DNA from 2 places in the Afipia carboxidovorans OM5 genome. Region 1 is predicted to be linked to the other one. Evidence: riboswitches for the same ligand, from Rfam matches in the RefSeq annotation. Region 1 holds a riboswitch; the other holds the start of a gene.
The links. Region 1 has a riboswitch for S-adenosylmethionine ahead of metX (homoserine O-acetyltransferase MetX). Riboswitches for the same ligand answer to the same signal wherever they lie in the genome.

Region 1 (4,210 bases):
GTCGGGTTGTTCGGGTTGGCGAGCCAAACGATCTTGGTGCGCGGTGTGACCGCAGCCAAAATCGCATCGACATCGGCGGTGTAATTTTTCTCCGGCGCAATGACGCTGGTGGCGCCGTTGCTCATCGTCGCAATCGGATAGAGCAGGAAGCCGTGCGTCGTGTGGATCGCTTCGTCGCCTGGGCCGAGATAGATGTTGGCGATGGTGTGCAGCAATTCTCCCGAGCCGACGCCACAGACGACGTTGGCGGGATCGATATCGAACGTCTTGCCGATCGCTTCACGCAGCGCCCGCGCCGACCCGTCCGGATAGACGTCAAGCCGCGCCGCGGTCTGCATGAACGCCTCGACCGCCTTCGGCGAGGGACCGAGCGCTGCTTCGTTGGCCGATAATTTGAACACGCGCCCGTGCACGCCCGCGCCGCTTTTGCCGGGCACGTAGGGCGCAATCTCGAGAATGCCGGGTTTCGGCATGGGGCGGGACATCGATGCAGGCTCCAGAGAGGTCAAGGCCCGGCGGTGCCGGGCGTGGGCACTCTATAGCGCGTCGCGTGGCCGCCGACGAGAGCGGAAGCGCGCACGGATGCGCCTGCATCGGTCAGGGCAGATATGATCTTTTCGATACCGTCGCTGGGCGCGGCCGAGACGAGAAACGCAGCGGTACCGGACGAGGCGTCGGCGACGGCGAGTACGTCGGAGATCGGCGACAGCGCGCGGGCCGCCACCGGGCTCCAGCCGGAGATATGCAGGCTCCAGGTCTCAACCTCGGTTACGAGCGCACCTGTCGCTACGCGGGAGATGACGAACACCGGCATCGCTGCCGGATGGTCGGCGCGTTCGACGAAGGGCAGCCGCGCGATGATCTTCGGCGCGCCGGGTTGTTCGAGCGCGCTCCACCATGGTGTCTGGCTCGCGGTCGCCGAGACGAGCGCGAGATCGCCGCGTGACTGCGCAACCGCCTCCACCGCAGCACCGGCATTGAAGTGCGCAACGAACGGCACGGTGAAGCCGAAGTGGAAGCGCGCGCTGTCGCGCATCGTATTCTCGCCTGACGACAGATCGGCGTGCACCGAGAACGGCGCCTGCACATAGGTGAAGGTCGAGATGATGACGCGCCAGATGCTCTCCACGGTGTCGAGCGGCAGGATACCGTGATGGCGTGAGACGAGCCGGCGCATCATGTCGGCCTCGCGTGCGGGCCGGAAGGCGGAGCCGACCTCCTGTGTCTGCTTGACGCGGATCAGCCGGTCGATGATGTCGCCCCGGCGCATCAGAAGCGTATGCACCTGTTCGTCGATCGCGTCGATCTCGCGGCGCAGATCCTGAAGGGAAACGGGGTTCGGCGTATCGGACATGAAAGATGGCTTTCGCGGCAAGGCCCCTGATTAGGAAAGACGCCGCCCGAAAGCAAAGAAAACCTTCATGCTGAGCGCGGTTTAGCGCCCTCCGCGTTGATGGAGCGCCTTGACGGAGGGTTGGTGCAGGACTACGTTTCCTCTGTTCCGTGGTCATTTGAGCCGGCCGGCTTGCAGCCACGTTAAAGAATTCGCTAAACAGGCCGGGGACATATGGATCCCGGCCGAACGACGTTCAGGCCGGTTTTTTTGGACCCAGGTTTTGGACCCTGGGGTCTGGAGATACGATGTCCGAAGTTGCAAGCCGACAGTCGGCCGGCAAAACGATGTCCCGAAGCGAGGAGCGCGCGCACGAGGCGGACCATCCGTCCTCGCAATACGTCGTGTTCGGCCCGGACAAGCCGCTGCATCTTGATTGCGGCGTCGACCTCTCGCCATTCCAGATCGCGTATCAATGCTATGGACGGCTCAATGCGGATCGCTCCAATGCGATCCTGATCTGTCACGCGCTCACCGGCGACCAGCACGTCTTCAACACTCATCCGATCACCGGCAAGCCGGGGTGGTGGAAGACCATGGTCGGGCCGGACAAGCCGATCGATACCGACCGTTACTTCGTGATCTGCTCGAATGTCGTGGGCAGTTGCATGGGCTCGACCGGCCCATCCTCGACCAATCCCGCGACCGGCAAGCCGTGGGGGCTCGATTTCCCGGTCATCACCATTCCCGACATGGTGCGCGCACAGGCGATGCTGATCGACCATCTCGGCATCCGGAAACTGTTTGCCGTGGTCGGTGGCTCGATGGGCGGCATGCAGACGCTGCAATGGGCGACCGCGTATCCCGAGCGCGTGTTCGCGGCGCTTGCGATCGCCTGTGGTGCGAAGCATTCGGCGCAGAACATCGCATTCCATGAACTCGGCCGTCAGGCGGTGATGGCCGATCCCGATTGGCGGCAGGGGCGATATTTCGAACACGGCGTTCATCCGCGCCGCGGCCTCGGCGTCGCGCGCATGGCTGCGCACATCACTTATCTTTCGGACGCGGCGTTGCATCGCAAGTTCGGCCGGCGCCTGCAGGATCGCGATGAGCCGACGTTTTCGTTCGATGCCGACTTTGAGGTGGAGAGTTATCTGCGCCATCAGGGCTCGTCCTTCGTCGAACGCTTCGACGCAAACTCCTATCTCTATCTCACCCGTGCGATGGATTATTTCGACATCGCGGCGGACCATAACGGCGTGCTGGCGCAGGCCTTTCTCGGCGCCAAGACGCGCTTCTGCGTGATTTCGTTCACGAGCGACTGGCTGTTTCCGGGCTCGGAGGCGCGCGCAGTCGTGCACGCACTCAACGCCTCCAGCGCCCGCGTCTCCTTCGCGGAGATTACGACCGACAAGGGGCACGATGCGTTCCTGCTCGACGAGCCGGAATTGTTCGCGATCTCTCACGCGTTCCTGGAATCGGCTGCAAGTACTCACGGCCTGAACGCAGCGAGCTGACATGAACGCGCCTGACCTTTTCCGCCCGACAGCACAGCTTCCGAAGATCGACGGCGTTCGCGGCGATCATCTTCTCGTTGCCGAGATGGTCGCTCCGGGCTCCAAGGTGCTCGACGTCGGCTGTGGTGAGGGCGATCTGCTGCAGCTTCTGGAAACGCGCGGCATCGACGGACGCGGCATCGAACTGTCGCATGAAGGCGTGAACAGTTGCGTCAGCAAGGGACTTGCCGTGGTGCAGGGCGACGCCGACACCGATCTTGCGAGCTACCCCGACGACTCATTCGACTACGTAATCCTGTCGCAGACGCTGCAGGCAACGCGCCAGCCACGTACGGTGCTCGAGCATCTTCTGCGTATCGGCACCCGAGCAATCGTCTCGTTTCCGAATTTCGGCTTCTGGAAGATGCGGCTGCAATTGCTGGTCAAGGGCCAGATGCCGCGCACCGAGAACCTGCCCGCGACGTGGTACGACACGCCAAACATTCACTTCTGCACCATCAAGGATTTCGTCCAGCTCTGCGACGAGATCAATGTCGAGATGGAGCGTGCAGTCGCGCTGGACCTCTATGGCAGGCCGTTACGGCTCAATGCGCCGTGGTGGTTTTGGAACATGTTCGGCGAACAGGGCGTGTTTTTGCTCACGCGGCGCGGTTAATCTAAGCGGCTAAAGTAGGGCATTTCGTTGATTTTCGCTGCGAAGTGACCGGGTTTCACCCGCGTAGCGAATACCTGTCATGCACGAGCATATCGTGCCGTTTTCTCGCCATATCCGGATCGGTCATACGCAGCCATGTTGCGTTCGCGTTGTATTTGCGCGCGCATGAATGCGTAAAAGGACCTTTGAATGTATCGACTGAAGACCTCTCTCCTGCCGCTGCGTCTTGCCGCTTGTGTCGCGTGCGCCGTTGCGGTGGTGGCGATCTCCAACACCGCTGAGGCGCGTCCGCGCCATCATCATGCGCAGTCGCATGCCCATCAGGCGAGCCATCATCATGCTCACAAACGTCATCACGTCCGTCGCCATCGCGTGCGTGGCGCTCGCCATGCGGCGCGGTGGAGAGCGTTTCGCGCGCAGGCGCAGTCAAGCAACGCCAATGCGTCGCTGGGCGGCGAGAGCAGCTTCGGTGGTGGATTTGGCGGATCGAATCTCGTGGCCGAGGCGCGCCGTTATATCGGCGGCAATCCGACCGGCCGTTCGCGCCTGTGGTGCGCGCGCTTCATGAACATGGTTCTGCAGCGCACCGGCCACAGCGGCACGGGGTCGGACATGGCGAGCTCGTTTGCGAAGTATGGCCGTCGCATTTCCGGCCCGCAGGTCGGCGCGATCGCAGTGATGTCACGCGGCCGTCGCGGCGGTCAT
Region 2 (4,210 bases), 110 kb from region 1:
CGAAGCTCGTGATCGAAGCCTCGCATATCAACCCGGCGGATCTCGGAGTCCGCTGATGCGGCGTCATCGTTTGAAGAGGCTTGTTGCGGTGATGGTGTGCGGTGTGCTCGCAGGCACACCGTGTTTTGCCGCGGGGGAGACGCCGTCCGATCATCAGGAGCAGCCACCCGCCACGCAACCGGCCGATGCGCCGGCAAGGCCGGGCCTTGCCGGCAAGGCACTCAATGCGGCGAGGAGCGTCGCAAGTCGCGCCGGTGACGTCCTCACGCGCATTCCATGCCTGCCGCCGAAGGGGACGCTGTCCGCCTCGCTGCCGCGCGTCGCGCATAAGCTCAACGCAGGCGAGCCGGTGACGATCGTGGCGCTCGGCTCGTCGTCGACCGCGGGCTATGGCACGACGTCGGCGGCTTACACCTATCCAAGCCGCCTCGCCGAGCAGTTGCGGCGGAAATATCCGTGGGCGCGCATCAGCGTCATCAACCGCGGCATGGGTGGCCAGGAAGTGCCGCAGATGATCGCGCGGCTGCAATCGAGCGTGCTTGATTCCAGTCCTGATCTCGTGATCTGGCAGCTCGGCACCAATCTCGTGGTGCGCGGCGAGGATTCCTCCACCACCGGCGCGCTTGTCGAAGCGGGCGTCGCGCGCATGCAGGCGGCCGGCGCCGATGTGGTGCTGATCGATCCGCAATACGTGCCTGCGGTGACCGCGAAGAAAGAAGGCGCGGGCAAGATGGTGAAGCTGATCCACGATGTCGCGCGGCTGCGGCACGCCTCGGTGTTCCCGCGCTTTGAGGTGATGCGGCAATGGCATGAGGACGAGAAACTGCCGTTCGAGAGCTTCTCGATTGCCGATGGATTGCACATGAACGATTGGGGCTATGCCTGTTTCGCTCAGTTGCTTGGCGACACCATCATCAAATCCGTCAGCGATGCCAAGGCCGGTGTCGAAGCGCCGTCCAGCGTCATCGGCTTGCGGCCGATGTAACGCACAAAAAAGCCCGCCGAAGCGGCGGGCCTTTTTGTCGCGAGCAAGCCGTGCGGCTTACACTTTCTCCAGCGCGCCCTTCACGTCCTCGATCAGGTCGTCGACATGCTCGAGCCCGATCGAGAAACGGATGAAGCCGTCGCCGATGCCGAGTTCGGCGCGCGCTTCCGGCGTCAGGCGCTGGTGCGTTGTGGTGGCCGGGTGGGTGACGATGGTCTTGGCGTCGCCGAGATTGTTGGAGATGCGCGCGAGGCGGAAGCCGTTGAGTGCGCGGAACGCGCCTTCCTTGCCGCCCTTCACTTCGAAGCCGATCATGGTCGAGCCGGCACGCATTTGTTTCTTCACGATGTCGGCTTGCGGATGATCGGCGCGCCCCGGATAGATGAGCCGCGTTACCTTCGGATGTGAGGCGAGGACGTCGGCGATCTTCGCTGCGCTCTCGGTCTGCGCCTTGACGCGGATGCCGAGCGTCTCGAGCCCCTTCAGAAGAACCCACGCATTGAATGGCGAGATCGACGGACCTGTCTGCCGGAAGAACGTATGGATGTGCTCCGTGATGAACTGCTCGGTCGACAGGATGACGCCGCCGAGACAGCGGCCCTGTCCGTCGATGTGCTTGGTCGCCGAATAGACGACGACGTCGGCGCCGAGTTCGAGCGGGCTTTGCCAAAGCGGCGTTGCGAACACGTTGTCGACGACGAGGCGCGCGCCTGCTTGATGGGCGATCTTGGCGACTTCGGCAATGTCGACGACATCGAGCGTCGGGTTGGTCGGGCTCTCAAGGAAGCAGGTTTTGGTGTTGGGGCGCATCGCCTTGCGCCACGCATCGAGATCGCCGCCATCAACGAGCGTCGAGGTAATGCCGTAGCGCGGCAGCAGCGTCTCAATCACGTAGCGGCAGGAGCCGAACAACGCCTTTGCCGCGACCACATGATCGCCTGCCTGTAAGGGCGCCAGCATGGCCGTCGTCATCGCCGCCATACCGGTCGCGGTGGCGCGCCCTGCTTCCGCGCCCTCCAACGCCGCCATGCGGCGTTCGAACATCGCAACGGTCGGGTTGGAAAAACGCGAATAAAGAAAACCGGGCTTTTCGCCCTTGAAGCGGGCCTCGCATTCCTCGGCGCTGTCGTAGGTGAACCCCTGGGTCAGAAACAGCGATTCCGACATCTCGCCGAAATCCGAGCGGAGCGTACCGGCGTGAACGAGGCGCGTTTCCGGATGGTAATGAGCCATGGATGAAGTGGATGAATGACCTTTCGTGTCGGACATGGGACCTCCAATAGTGCCCCGCCTTTCACGAGGCACAAAAAAACCGGCCTGGACGAAAATCCAACGGCCGGGGGCTCAAAGGTCCGCGGCCTGTTTAGCGACTTATTTTACGTGGCTGCAAGCCGGCCGGCCCAAATCACCACGGGATAAGTAGGAGCCTTAATCCGCACGGCCCTTTCCGTCAAGCAACCCATCGGATAACGGGGTAGGGTTATGCGCATAGCTCAACCTGAGGGGACCGAATTGGCCTTCTCTCTCCCTGCCAATGCCGACGGCATTCTGCCCGACCGCATGATCGCGGCGATGGAGGAAGAGGGCCTGATTTTGCCGGCATTTCCATTCGTGGAAAGCCAGATTCAGCCGGCGAGCCTCGACCTGCGGCTGGGCGAGGTGGCCTATCGCGTGCGCGCCAGCTTCCTGCCGGGGCCCGATACCACGGTTGCCGAGCGCATCGACGAGCTCAAGCTGCACGAGATCGATATCACCGATGGCGCGGTGCTCGAGACGAATTGCGTCTATGTGGTGCCGCTTCTTGAGAGCCTCGCGCTGCCGCCCTCGATCCATGCTTCGGCCAATCCGAAAAGCTCGACCGGACGCATCGACGTGTTCACGCGAGTGATCGCCGATGGCACCCGCCGCTTCGACATGATCGCCGCGGGCTATCACGGCCCGCTCTATGCCGAGATCAGCCCGAAGACGTTTCCGGTTCTGGTGCGGCAGGGCTCGCGCCTGTCGCAAATCCGTTTCCGCACCGGTGAGCCGCTGCTCGATCATGACGAGTTGGAAGATCTGCACGCGCATGAGCGGCTGGTCGATTGCGACGATGCCGATCTCGCCGGTGGCGTGGCGCTCAGCATCGATCTGTCAGGAGAAGGTTCAGGCGGTTTTGTCGGCTACCGTGCCAAGCGTCACACCGGCGTCGTCGATATCGACCGGCGCGGCGGCTATGCGGTCGATGATTTCTGGGAGCTGATCAAGGCGCGGCCGGATGGCAGCCTCGTGCTCGATCCCGGCGAGTTCTACATCCTCGCCTCGAAGGAAGCCGTGCAGGTGCCGCCGGACTACGCTGCCGAGATGGTGCCGTTCGATCCGCTCGTGGGCGAATTCCGCGTGCATTATGCGGGTTTTTTCGATCCCGGCTTCGGCTATGCTGGTGCGGGCGGCAAGGGCTCGCGCGCGGTGCTCGAAGTGCGTTCGCGCGAAGTGCCCTTCATTCTCGAGCATGGCCAGATCGTCGGCCGTCTTGTCTATGAGAGAATGCTGGCCGAGCCCGATACGCTTTACGGTACTCGCATCGCCTCGAACTATCAGGGGCAGGGGCTGAAGCTCTCCAAGCATTTCCGCGCGCCCACGTGAGGCGTTTGGTTAACGCCGCTGCGTCTCGTTGCAAAATTGGCGCGGTTGGGCGATGGTGGTCCCCTTCGCGGGCGTAGTTCAATGGTAGAACGGCAGCTTCCCAAGCTGCATACGAGGGTTCGATTCCCTTCGCCCGCTCCAATCTCTTTTCCGTTCCACCCGTGATGCATTGGCAACGCTGTTCCCGCGTTCTGCATCCGTCGTGCAACACCGCACCGAAATTGTCGCGCTGAGACGCGCGTGCTCTGGACAACCTTCCGGACTCGCAACACGCTGCGGGCACGCCGATGGCACAGTCGGCGCGGGGGCGCGGGAATGCGGCTACTGACGTGTTTGCTGGCGGGGGTGTTTCTGATGGCCGGGCTGACGGCGAGCGACGCCGTGGTCCGCATCGCCAATGACCGCGGTGGGCGCATTGGCACTTATGTCGACAAGTATCAGAGCATTCGCACCTCCGGCGACATGGTTGTGATCGACGGGTTGTGCGCGTCGGCCTGTACCATTGTGCTCGGCGCCATTCCGCGCGACCGGATTTGCGTCACCTCGCGCGCGAGCCTCGGCTTTCATGCGGCATGGGACCCGGGCGCGAACGGCCGCCCC

Region 2: linked by a shared signal. The riboswitch ahead of OCA5_RS16495 (O-succinylhomoserine sulfhydrylase) and the one ahead of metX (homoserine O-acetyltransferase MetX) in region 1 are both predicted to bind S-adenosylmethionine.

What each region holds. Positions count from the first base shown of each region.
Region 1 covers NC_015684.1:3,360,831-3,365,040, reverse strand. The annotation lists gene hisC (histidinol-phosphate transaminase) at 1-485, opposite strand, end outside; gene OCA5_RS15935 (chorismate mutase) at 506-1,354, opposite strand; SAM riboswitch at 1,494-1,573, shown strand; gene metX (homoserine O-acetyltransferase MetX) at 1,642-2,850, shown strand; gene metW (methionine biosynthesis protein MetW) at 2,852-3,505, shown strand; gene OCA5_RS15920 (TIGR02594 family protein) at 3,695-4,210, shown strand, end outside.
Region 2 covers NC_015684.1:3,471,397-3,475,606, reverse strand. The annotation lists gene OCA5_RS16505 (SGNH/GDSL hydrolase family protein) at 1-56, shown strand, start outside; gene OCA5_RS16500 (SGNH/GDSL hydrolase family protein) at 56-985, shown strand; gene OCA5_RS16495 (O-succinylhomoserine sulfhydrylase) at 1,043-2,254, opposite strand; SAM riboswitch at 2,328-2,407, opposite strand; gene OCA5_RS16490 (2'-deoxycytidine 5'-triphosphate deaminase) at 2,468-3,610, shown strand; tRNA gene OCA5_RS16485 (tRNA-Gly) at 3,678-3,751, shown strand; gene OCA5_RS16480 (hypothetical protein) at 3,926-4,210, shown strand, end outside.